Regions from separate parts of the Enterococcus sp. AZ177 genome, predicted to be linked through region 2. Evidence: riboswitches for the same ligand, from Rfam matches in the RefSeq annotation. Region 2 holds a riboswitch; each other region holds the start of a gene.
What was found. Region 2 has a riboswitch for magnesium ahead of IGJ34_RS03500 (LCP family protein). Riboswitches for the same ligand answer to the same signal wherever they lie in the genome.
Positions count from the first base shown of each region.

Region 1: it holds a riboswitch for magnesium, as region 2 does, so the genes downstream of both, IGJ34_RS05825 (phosphatase PAP2/LCP family protein) here and IGJ34_RS03500 (LCP family protein) in region 2, are expected to answer to the same signal.
Region 3: it holds a riboswitch for magnesium, as region 2 does, so the genes downstream of both, IGJ34_RS06645 (LCP family protein) here and IGJ34_RS03500 (LCP family protein) in region 2, are expected to answer to the same signal.
Region 4: it holds a riboswitch for magnesium, as region 2 does, so the genes downstream of both, IGJ34_RS06045 (MgtC/SapB family protein) here and IGJ34_RS03500 (LCP family protein) in region 2, are expected to answer to the same signal.

Region 1 is NZ_CP172944.1:1,182,943-1,186,139, forward strand. Features, by position in the region: gene IGJ34_RS05820 (ABC transporter ATP-binding protein) at 1-1,585, shown strand, start outside; M-box (ykoK) riboswitch at 1,792-1,959, shown strand; gene IGJ34_RS05825 (phosphatase PAP2/LCP family protein) at 2,125-3,197, shown strand, end outside.
Region 2 is NZ_CP172944.1:722,523-725,719, reverse strand. Features, by position in the region: gene IGJ34_RS03505 (FAD-dependent oxidoreductase) at 1-941, opposite strand, end outside; gene IGJ34_RS03500 (LCP family protein) at 1,090-2,007, opposite strand; M-box (ykoK) riboswitch at 2,139-2,307, opposite strand; gene IGJ34_RS03495 (DUF4303 domain-containing protein) at 2,573-3,070, shown strand.
Region 3 is NZ_CP172944.1:1,348,288-1,351,484, reverse strand. Features, by position in the region: gene alsS (acetolactate synthase AlsS) at 1-639, opposite strand, end outside; M-box (ykoK) riboswitch at 1,086-1,255, shown strand; gene IGJ34_RS06645 (LCP family protein) at 1,547-2,473, shown strand; gene IGJ34_RS06640 (FtsW/RodA/SpoVE family cell cycle protein) at 2,470-3,197, shown strand, end outside.
Region 4 is NZ_CP172944.1:1,236,519-1,239,715, reverse strand. Features, by position in the region: gene IGJ34_RS06050 (GNAT family N-acetyltransferase) at 1-242, opposite strand, end outside; gene IGJ34_RS06045 (MgtC/SapB family protein) at 272-1,126, opposite strand; M-box (ykoK) riboswitch at 1,392-1,562, opposite strand; partial or broken gene IGJ34_RS06040 (hypothetical protein) at 1,691-1,882, opposite strand; gene IGJ34_RS06035 (hypothetical protein) at 1,904-2,374, opposite strand; gene dnaI (primosomal protein DnaI) at 2,531-3,197, opposite strand, start outside.

The DNA.
Region 1 (3,197 bases), 460 kb from region 2:
TATTGATTTCAATAAAATTGGTGGAATCTTACTCTTTATGTTAGGACTTTACTTAGTGGCATCTGTTTTCGGGATTGTTCAAGGCTGGATCATGTCAACGATTTCGCAAAAGATAACGTATCGGATGCGTAAAGAAATTTCAGAAAAAATCAATCGCATGCCAATGAATTATTTTGAAAGTCGTACAACGGGTGAAGTATTATCTCGGATCACCAATGACGTAGATACTTTAGGACAGTCATTAAACCAATCCATCACTCAGTTGATCACATCAGTCTTTACCATCATTGGGGTTATTGTCATGATGCTATCGATTTCTGTTCAAATGACCGGTATTGCTATTTTGATTGTACCGATTTCAATGATCTTGATTTTAATTGTTGTGAAAAATTCGCAAAAATACTTTAAAACACAACAAGAATATCTTGGGGTTATCAATGGTAAAGTCGAAGAAACAATCGGTGGATACAACATCGTACGTCTATTCAATGATGAAGAAAACTCTCTTGAAGAATTCAAAACGCAAAATGACGTTTTATTCAAATCAGCTTGGAAATCACAATTTCTTTCTGGTTTAATGCAACCTATTATGAATTTTGTAGGAAACCTAGGCTATGTTGCTGTAGCGATTTTTGGTGGGATTTTAGCCTATAACGGTACAATCACAGTTGGAGATATCCAAGCCTTTATCCAATACGTTCGTAACTTGACACAACCTATTGCTCAATTGGCGCAAGTTTCAAACTTACTTCAATCAATGGCAGCATCAGCTGAACGTGTCTTTGAATTCTTAGAAGAAGATGAAGAAGCACAAACAGTACCAAACCCAGTTAAACTTGACAAAGCCAAAGGAATGGTCGACTTTGAACATGTTCGTTTTGGCTACACGCCAGACAAAATCATCATCAATGATTTCAGTTCACACGTTGATCCTGGTCAAACAGTGGCAATCGTTGGGCCGACTGGTGCAGGTAAAACAACAATGGTCAAACTATTGATGCGATTTTACGATGTAACATCTGGTGCGATCAAAATCGATGGATACAATATCAAAGACTTTAACCGTGCAGATTTACGCAAAAATATCGGAATGGTTTTACAAGATACATGGCTATTTAAAGGAACTATCATGGAAAATCTACGTTATGGTCGGTTAGATGCAACAGATGAAGAAGTTTATGAAGCGGCAAAAGCTGCCCATGTTCATCATTTTATCCAAACCTTACCAGGTGGTTATAATATGGAATTAAATGAAGAATCTTCTAATATTTCTCAAGGTCAAAAACAATTATTAACCATTGCTCGCGCTATTTTAGCGGACAAACCGATTTTGATTCTTGACGAAGCAACGTCTTCTGTTGATACAAGGACAGAAGGCTTGATTCAAGGCGCCATGAATAACTTGATGGCTGGCCGCACATCGTTCGTTATCGCTCACCGTTTGTCAACAATTAAAGATGCAGATAAAATCCTTTATATGCAAGACGGAGATATCAAAGAACAAGGAACACATGAAGAGTTGCTTGCTGCTGGTGGCTACTATGCATCGCTTTATAATTCTCAATTTGAAGAGCTAGATCAATAAACAATAGTTGAAAGAAGAGGGAGTTGTTTCTGCTCCTACCGGTTTTTCGGATTCTTTGAGACTGAGATATGACTCATAGAGTGATGTCTCAGTCTTTTCTTTTTTCTAAAAAAAACTTCCTTAATATTGATTAAGAAAAAATAAAGTCCCTTAAAATAACTTGAAAAAAAACTTTGTCAACGGTATTCTTAAAAAAATAAATAGATAAATAACCTTGTTAGGTGAGGCTCCTATACAAACATAGGCTATTGCGCAGAAACGTCGAAAGACGCCAATGTGTAAAACAGGAATGGTCGAATTAAGGCTTTTCATAAAATAGCTAAGAATGTTTCTTTACGTTGTATAGTGCTAAAACTCAGACGATGAGATTGATTGAAAGTCAAACGTCTTAGGAAAAAAATGTTTGGCTTTTTTCTTTTGGCGAATAATGAATGTATTGACTGATCGTGCAATGTTATTGGGCCTACTTGTGTTTTTTTAGGAATACTGACAATGTGTAAGTGATGTTATTTAATTTACGAAATGAAGGGATTTTAAACATGAATACGTATAAAGAAAAAAAGTTTACCCCCGCAATTTTAAGTACCATATTATTTGTGGTGCTGACCTTTTTAGTTGTTCAGAATGTCTCGTGGTTTCATCAGATTGATTCAGCGATTTATCAATTTAATTGGAAACCAAACGAGATGATTACGAGCAGTGTGAATCTGTTTGCTAAGACGGCAACCATTGTACCAATTTTTAGTGTAAGCTTAATTAGTTCATTTTTACTTTGGCGGAAAAAACAACCATTATTGGCATTTTGGCTGAGTAGTAACGTTTTGGTTGTTAGTGCTTTGGGGTTTATCTTAAAGCATATTGTTGCAAGGGCAAGACCTGATGTGTCGCAGTTAGCTGAGCGTTCGTCATACAGTTTTCCAAGTGGTCATTCACTTTTAGCTATGTGCTTGGTATGCTCAATTTTGTTAGTGACACAGAAAAGAAAAGACAAACTTTTAAAAACGATGTTGATCCTCTATGTTGTTTTGATTGGAATAAGTCGAATTTATTTGAGAGTCCATTATCCGAGTGATGTTATTGGTGGATTTCTTTTAAGTTTTTCATGGGTAAATCTTTCGTACGTTTGCCTTCAAAGAATGTTCCTTAACAGGACATTTTCAACGTCAGATGATAAAAAACGTTTTGTGCAAAAAACGATTTTAGGCGCTTTAACACTTGTGTTATTGGCTGTTGCAGGTGCATCTGCATATGGCGCGACTGTGTTTAAGAATGTGCAAAAAACAGCAGATAAAATATATCAACCACTGAATCGAAACACCAAGCCAGTAGAACTGAACAATAGTGAACCCGTAAGTTTTTTACTTCTAGGCATTGCAAATGACTCAAAGCGTCAAACAGATTTTCGAGCAAATACGATCATGGTCGTGACAGTTAATGATCAATTAAAGAAAACAACGATTACAAGCATACCTAGAGATGCCTACGTAGAAATTATTGGAAAAGAAGGGGCATACGATAAAATCAATCATGCGCATTCTTTTGGTGGTGAGGAAATGATGATTGATACGATCGAGCATTATTTAGACATCCCAATCAATCATTATTTTGTGAT
Region 2 (3,197 bases):
GTTGTTGGTTCAACAAGATTTTGAGCTACAACTAAGCCAGCTCTAACCGCATTATTCACTAAAGGAATGTAAAAAGAGTCCTTTGACACGCCATACTGGACCTGAATACAGTCACCGATTGCAAAAATATCTGTTTGAGAGGTTTGCAAGTACTCATTTACAAAAACAGTCTGATCTGTATGCGTTTGAATAGATTCATCCAAATAGCCTAGATCCGGACGGACATTCATCGCAAAAATCGCACTATCACATAACAGTTTAGATTTCTTTGTTTCAATCAGTAGACCTTCATCTGTGTCGATCGCTTTTTCAACCATTTCATCAAAATGAAATACAACACCTCGAGACTCCATTTCGGCTTGTACTGGTCGTATCATCTCCTCATCGAAATACTTGAATAATAAATAATCCATCCGCTCAAAAAGATGCACTTCTTTTCCTTTTTTCAACAGCATATCTGCTGCTTCCCCACCGATTTGTCCACCACCGATCAAGGCTACTTTATCACTCCTTTCCAATCGTTCAATAGCTTGTAAAACGCCAGGTAAAAATTTATATTTTAATACCTTTTCTGAATCACTACCCAGAATTTTCTGCGACCATTGACTAGAACCTGTCGCTAAAATCAATTTATCGAAAGACATAAAAAACGTTGCTGCTTGTTTTTCATACTTAACGATATACTGTTTCGAATCCATACTGACCACTTTGGCATTTAACAACAAAGAAATACCCTTTTCTATTAATTGTTGTTCTGAAATAAACTCTGCAGTTTGAATAGATTCGCTTGTTTTATTAAAATACCGGTTGATTCCTCCCGGCAAATAACCAATCGTTTCCTGTTTCTCGATTAAATGAATTTCTGCAACGGGGTGTTTTTTTCTAATAGCCAAAGCAGCCGACACGCCAGCAAAAGATGCACCAATGATCACAACTTTCATAGTAAACCCTTCCTTCTAAATAAAAAAAACGCTTTCTTAAAGAATAGCATACGCTTGGTCTAATCGCATAGAATTAAACTGATTTACTTTCCGTTTTTATAAAAAAATCCGTTTACCCACATCAAGGAGAGCAAACGGATCCATTATGTTATTCTTTGTCTTTCATAAAATTCTGAATCGCTTCAGCATTCGTTTGTTCATCTAATTCAATCACGCTTCCAGATTCAGTATAATCATTGAAGTTCCATGACCCTTCTACGGGAACAGATAGTGATTTTAATGGTTTCACTTTTCCAGTTAGAAAATCTTTTGCTAAATCGATTAGAAGACTTGTGGGTACATTTGTATCGATTTTTCCGACCATTTTCCCTGCTACTTGTGGTAATTCCCAAATTGGAATCAAATCTTTAGATTGCTCTACTAAAGCATCCATCACCTGTTGTTGACGTCTGATCCGACCGAAATCGCCTTCTTCATCCATTCTAAAACGAGCATACTGCAGTAAACTATTACCATGTAATGTTTGTTTCCCTTTAAAGATATCCACACCGTCTAAATTAATATCTTTTTCAGCGTCAATCGTTACCCCTTTTGGATAAAGCTCGTCAATAATATCACTAAATTCTTTAAAATCCATGACTACATAATAATTGATTGGTAAATCAAAATTCGTTTTCAGCACGTCTTTTGTCATTTGTGCACCACCATATGCATATGCGGCGTTTATTTTATCTTGTCCGCCATCTGGAAAAGTTACATAGCTGTCTCTCATAATCGAAATCAATTTAGGCTGCTTCGTTTTCCCATCATAGTGCGCTACCATAAGCGTATCTGAACGCCCTTGGTCTTCATCGTCATCTCTTGAATCATTTCCGACGATCATCACAGTCAACTCTTTATCACTTGCTTGTTCATCACCAGTGAAATTCTGGTTCTTATTGGACAATGTTGATTCACTTTCTTCCTTGGCTGTTTGGAATGAAATGGCTGCATAACATCCTACACTGACAACGACAAGAAGAATAGATAATACCGTGATAATCACTATTTTTACAGATTTCTTCATTGGTTATTCCTTTCTATAGCTCCGCTAATTCATTGGATAAAAACAAAAAACTTCACCAAGAGCACTCAGCGAAGGGATTAGACTATAGGCGTTTAAATTGATGACATTTGCCATTTATTTAGAACGTACCTTACTCTTCTCTTCGTTGAGTTTTAGCACTATATAACGTAAAAAGCATTGCTTTTAGCTACTTTGAAAAACGCCTTAATTCGACGAATTTTGTCCTACCCATACCTGTCTTTCGACATTACTGAGCAGTAGCCTGTGTTTATATAGGAGCCTCACCTAACAAGTATTTAATTCATTTTAAACTATAATCGTATCGAATCACAAAGTCAAATTAAATTTGATAGACGTTATCCAACTTGTGTAGTTATGTTCCTAAACTAAACCGACTCTGTGCTTGTTCCCACGGTAAAATCCACGCTGGCTAATAAATCGTTTCACTAAAAAATCTTTATATTTTCTTAAAAAATGACTATCCAACTAAAAAAAAAACTTTAGATAGACATTCTTTCTTTTATCTGTTTCAATGTTTAAAAGACCCAACTTTTGGAGGCTATAAATGGACCATTTTTTAGAAAAACAGCAAGAGTATTTTTTTAACTTTTTAACAGACAGCATTGACAATTTTTTACTAGATCATTCCGATGAACGATTTTATGCATTTGCTTTGGACTGCAATATTTATGAGGAAGGTGAAATCAACTTATGCTTTAATACAGTAGACCTTTGGCGAGAAACAACCAGTTATTACGCAACTAAAGGCTACACTAAAACACAATTGGAAGAAATGAAGTACAATTCCGGTGATTGGGATGAAAATCAGCGATTTGCCTCTCTTCATTTATTTGATGATTGGGTAGAAGATGAACAAGATATTGAGGTAGTTCTTGAATGGCTTTGCCAGCAACTCATTCTTTTGACCGATAACGAAACATTTAAACGAATCCCAAAAACAGAAGACTTCAAACTGCTCGTTTATGATCATGATGAAACGCCAGCCGACTCACAAGAACGATTTGAAAAAATAGGCATGTCAGATTTTTTTCAAATAGAATAGCGAAAAAGGAATCAGTAAAACAGAAATCTGTTTGCTCTGATTCCTTTTCCTTTTTCTTAGCTACTAAAATTATGTTCTATATTATTGGCTATAACTAATCAAGTGGGATTTAAACAGGATCAAGACA
Region 3 (3,197 bases), 630 kb from region 2:
AGAGGCACGCATCCCGACCAATAACACAGGCAGCTCAGCCGCTTGAATCCGTTGTGAAAGGTAGTCGATATCTTTTGATGAAGCAGAGCCGATTTTCGGATCACTCAATGGTTTTATGCCGACAGATTCTACTGGAGCATCAACTACATCTTGCGGAATACTGATAAAACTAGCTCCTTTTTTTGACGACTTTGCCAATCGATAAGCATTTGCTAAGACTTCAGAAATGGTCTCTGGATCTTGAATTTCTGCACTGTACTTCGTGATTGGCTCGAATAAAGCTGCATTGTTCATACTTTGGTGGGTTAATTTTAATAAGTCTCTTCGTTTTACTTGACCACCGATCGCCAGTACAGGATCGCCTTCTGCTGTAGCCGTTACTAACCCTGTAGCGAGATTACTCGCACCTGGACCACTCGTTGCAACAACTACACCTGGATTTCCAGTCAAGCGACCAACGGCAGCTGCCATAAAGGCTGCATTTTGTTCATGACGCGTTACGATCAATTCTGGGCCATCATCGACTAACGCATTAAACAGACCATCAATCTTTGCTCCTGGAATTCCAAAGACATAATCGACTTGATGATTTTTCAAACTCTCAACAATCACTTCGGCACCATTTCTGCTTTTATCCATTACGTGTTACACCCTTTCTGAAATCATGTTTCATTAAACCAATTCCCTTATACAAAAAAGAATATAAAGAATCTACATTAAGGAAAACCGTATTTTATAGTACAGTTACAAACCCTGTATCAATTTCAATTATAGCATGTTGCCTATTATTTGTTTAATCATTTGATCCCAAAAATAAGAGAACATCGAAACATAAAGGTTCATACTTTCCGATATTCTTTCTAAATCATTAGATAGCAATTATTTGAGGCTATGTTTAAGAAAGAGTAAAGAAAATAGTACGTAGTCATTTTCCACTCTTTTCAACTCGACCGCTATACCCCTCTAGAAAACGGAATTTTCTACTTTAAATAACAAGTATATCCGTTTCAGATCGACATATTATAAAAAAATTAATATTTACTTTATTGACTTTAACGAAGATATTCACTATATTTAGGGCGATCTGAATAACTTGTTAGGTGAGGCTCCTATGGAAACACAGGCTACTGCTCAAAAATGTCGAAAGACAGGAATGGGTAGGACAGGAATTGTCGAATTAAGGCTTTTCACAAAGTAGCTAAAAGCTCTGCTTTTTACGTTTCATAGTGCTAAAACTCAACGATGAGAATGATGAAAAGCTCTTTTTGTGCTGAAATCAATCCACCTTCGCTGAGTTATTCTAAGCGAAGGTTTTTTGTTTTGATAGATAATGTTGACAGAATTTTATTTCCAGGAGGTGGATATACAAATCGAAGGAGAAAACATCTCTTCATTGTGATTTAATGGTTTAGAGATACTTCTTTTAATTTTGACTTACTGTGATTCATTATTTTAGTATAAAGATCTTTTTGTCCCCCATCTAAATCAATTCCTAATGCCAAACTTTATTTGATGATCAATTAAAATGATTAGCGAGGAATAAACTATGAAAACTGGAATAAAATGGTTAATTTGTATAATTCTTTTTGTTCTCTTGATTTTTACAGGAATTGGGAGTTACACCGCAATAAATTTTCATAATGGAAAAAAAATGGCTCAATCCCAAGTGAATAAGAGCAAGAATACTAACTTCTCTGGTGATCAACAGACAAATCTGAAAGAGATCACGATTATGTTAATTGGTGATGACGGTCGTGAAGATGATGAAGATGGCGGACGTGCTGATACATTAATGGTCGCCCACTATAACAGTGAAACAAAACAACCAAAATTAATATCAATCATGAGAGATTCTTATGTGTCAATACCTGGACATGGGTTAGAGAAAATCAATGCTGCTTACGCGTACGGCGGAGCCGAATTAACACGAAAGGTCCTCAATGACTCATTTGGTTTGCCAATCAATTATTATATTTCGGCAGATTTTACTCATTTTGTTCAATTAATCAATGAACTTTATCCAAAAGGGATTGAAATCGATGCAGAAAAAGATATCAACCTAGACAATGTCGACATCAAAAAAGGCAAACAACTCATGGATGGTAACACGTTATTACAGTATGCTCGTTTTCGAATGGATGAAGAGGGCGATTTTGGTCGAGTAAGAAGACAACAACAAGTTATGGACGCACTGGCAAAACAATCTAAAGATGCTGTCTCCTTCTTACAACTTCCGAAAATAGCGGGCGAAGCGGTCGGTTACTTAGATACGAATATCCCCACTGATCTTCTTATAGATTTAGCAAAAGATTTTCTATCAGGCAATGTCAAAACGCTTGAAACTTTATCTGTACCAGTTAAAGGGAGCTGGGCATTTAACGATTATACTGATGCTGGAAGTGTCTTAGAAATAGACGAGAAACAAAATGAAGAAGCTATTCATAGCTTTTTGGATGATGGGGCAGCGAAATGAAACAATCCAAAAGATTCTCTAAGATGCATTATTTAGATTTTTATGTTTTGGTCCCTTATTTTATTTTGTCAATCATAGGTATTTTAATGGTCTATAGTTCAAGTTCCTATCAATTATTAGATAGTGACCTTGGAACGTCGAGTAAAGCAATCAAACAAACGATGTATTTTCTTTTTAGTATCGTGTGTATGAGTTTTGTTTATCGGATTAACTTGTCCGTTCTTCGTAAACCTAAAATGATGTATGTTATTTTGGCGATGACGTTCTTATCTATTGTTGCTTTGCCCTTTATTGGAACAAGTGTTGGTGGTGCTAAGCGCTGGATCAATCTAGGCGTACTTTTGTTTCAACCATCTGAGTTAGTTCCTTTAGTACTCGTTCTTTATTTAGCTGCAAACTTGGCTAAAACAGACACGCTCGTTCCTTTTAGGTTCAAAGATCATAAACGTTCTTTATTTGTGGCTATGTTCTTTATGTTTTTTGTAGCTTTACAACCAAATATTGCTGGAGCGTCAATGATTTTTATCCTTGTTTTAGTCTTGTTTTTATCCAGCGGACTATCTCCTTTATTTATGTCGATAGCTTTAATTGGTTTCGTTGCGATAAAACGTTTAGGAACCGTTCTTTTATTGTCGATTCCAACAAATTGGATGCCTGAAAAATTCGGGTATTTAGTAACTCGTTTCGAAGTGATGCAAAATCCTTTCATTGATCCGACTGGCAA
Region 4 (3,197 bases), 510 kb from region 2:
CCTTGGTACAACTCATCAATCGCAACTTGCTTGATCTGAGCCATCGTGCGGCTTCTTTTTGAAAGAAGTAACGTCCCTACAACTTCCCCGTCAATCATAGCAGCTATATGGAGGTCGTATTTTTCATGAATAGGCAATTCTTTGATCCATTCCTTTCCAGCACTGGTTTTAAGTAGCTTGTTTCTTAAAAAAATACCTCTCCAATATTCTTCACTATTCCAATTAATTACGTTGACCTTCACTGTTTTACCATTTTGATTCCTCCATTCTTTTAATTGCTCATTTGATTGATTTCTATGATTTCTGATAGTTGAGACAATTCTGAAATAATCGTATTGACTGCTAATACGCCATTTCTTGTCGCTTCGATTTCTAAGAATAGTCTTACTTTTTGTCCTGCTAAATCGGTACAAGAGAATTTAGTAAAGGTTAAACAATATTTATCGAGTAACTGAATAATTTCAGTTCTAAGCATGACTTCACTTGTATTACTAGCAATAACCGAAAGATAGTGAATCGACTCTACTTGTTCGTCTTCTTTTTGGACAGCCAAGTTGTCCATTTTAAACGATAGATTCCTCAGCAAAATATTAACGAGCATCAAAGCAACTGCGCAACTTATTCCTTCGATCACAAACCCCGCTCCGATCAAACTTCCAACAGCAGCTGAACACCATAAGGTCGCGGCAGTATTGATACCTGTTACGCTAAAGCCTTCTCGCAAAATTACGCCTCCAGCAAGGAATCCGATACCACTGACTACTTGAGCGGCTATTCTTGTAGGACTGCTATCATCCTGAATCAAAGTGGATAAAGAAACGAATTGACATGCACCAAATGTTACCAAGGTCATTGTTCTCATTCCAGCTAGTTTTTTTCGCCATTGCCGTTCTGCTCCAATAATCATTCCTGCAAAAATGCTGGACATAATGTTGATTAAAAATTCATAAGCTTGCTCCTTTCTTAGATTTGTTGTTAGTGTTTGGTATGCTCGAAATGACATGATGTGATTCAGTATTTTGGTTACTTCTCTCTCTTCGTTCGCCAAGTACTGTTCATCATCTACTCTGTCTTTCCTTTTTATACTTTGGCTTTTAAGTCCAGAGATGGGGGATCGATATGCCATGATTCAGTATTTCGGTTACTTCTCTCTTCGTTCGCCAAGTACTGTTCATCATCTACTCTGTCTTTTCTTTTTATACTTTGGTTTTTAGGACCAGAGATGGGGGATCGATATGCCATGATTCAGTATTTCGGTTACTTCTCTCTCTTCGTTCGCCAAGTACTGTTCATCATCTACTCTGTCCTTTGGCCAATCGTAGTGATTCACAGCAAAAAACCTTCCGCCAAAACTCAGCGGAAGGTCATAAATAAGCGCACAAAAAAAAGCCTGTATGATCTAGTCGTTGAGTTTTGGCACTATACAACGTAAAAAGCAGAGCTTTTAGCTACCTTATGAAAAGCCTTGTAATCGACAATCCCTGTTCTACCCATTGGCATCTCTCGATGTTTTTGGGCAGTAGCCTGTGTTTGTATAGGAGCCTCACCTAACAAATCTATTTAGTTATCTTACAGGTGAAACTATACCATCGTTATAAAACAAATGTCAATGCTTTTTTTGAAAAAATAATTATTTACTCTATAAAAAACAAAAATGACGAGCCTGGGACATAACTAAAAACGTTATGTTTCAGGCTCTTAGTAACCGAATAAACGGTGGGCGCAGAAGCAACTCCTTCGGAAATAAGCCGAAATTGCTGTAAAACACAACAAGGAACAAGTTGATGTTGTACAGTACCTACTTGGTCACAAAAATTTGAAGAGCAATTTTCGTAAATTCCTTCTTATTTCTCGGAGTTAAACACTTCTGTACCAACCTCAAACATTATCGACTTCAAAATGATTAAATTTTTTCAACTTTTATTACTGAATTCCCAACAACTTGTGGTGGAATCGACATAGTCATTGCTGGTAAACCGACTAATGTAAATTGGATTTTATCACCAGTCTTTAAACTACTTTCTGTGAGTCCATCTGCTAATTGTTCCGTTGTGACATTCAAAATAACACCATCATTTTTCATCATACCAATCATTTTTTCTGGATCTTCCACTGCTTCGACTTCTTTTAGAACCAAACGAGTCGATTGATCTACTGTATCATTTTTTTTAGCATCTTCAACTAAAATAGCTGTAAAAATGGATTGAGATTTTTCTTGATCTTTCATAGTTGAGGTTTCATCGATCATTTGGTCTTTCTCACTACTCATTGACGTTTTTTCACTTACTTTTGACGAGTCGGTTTTATTTTGTGTGCATGCGGCTAAAGAAATCAATGCAATAACCGTTACAAATGTTATAGTAATTTTTTTCATAGACACGCCTCCATTGTTGATACTTTATTATAAACGCTAGACTCTTGCATAGTCCATTACGAGCATTTAGTATTAAGAAAAATTAAAAAAGCAACTGAAGTATCACACACTTCAGTCACCTATACTCAACCTATACAGCAGTCGGAAAAGTCAGCTCTATCCATTTCTTCGATCATTACCAGACATTGTAATTTCTTGAGCCAAGTAACGGATTCGTTCCATGATACGACGAGCTTTTAAGGGTTCTTGTTCTCCACGCTGGGTCACGGATAAATGTTTCTCTAGCTCTTTTAAATCAAGGTTCGATGAAAAGAACGTTACCAATTGTTCTTGCATACGATATTGTAAAATAACGCTTAATACATCATCTCGAATCCAAGAAGTCATTGATTCTGCCCCTAGATCATCAATCATCAAAACAGGTGATTTCTTGACAGCGTCCAACTTAGGTCCAACCATATCTTTACCAATTGCCTGTTTCATTTCAACTGTAAAGGTCGGAAAATGGACAATGGTTGTTACAAAACCACGCTCAGCTAAACTATTCGCAATTGCACCTAATAAGAACGATTTCCCTACACCGAAAGTACCTTGAAGATACAAGCCTTTATGGAATTCTTTTGGATTTGTTGTATACTCGTTTAAAAATTTCATAGTTTCAGCCATTGCTTGAGCACGACCTTGAGATGCCGTATCAAATCTATTCAAACTAGCTTCTCGGACATCTTTAGGCATATCCATTGCTCGGACGCGTTTGCGAATTTCATCTTCTTTTTGCTTCGCGATCAACGCTTCTGTAGGTACATAAGTCACATCGATGTAA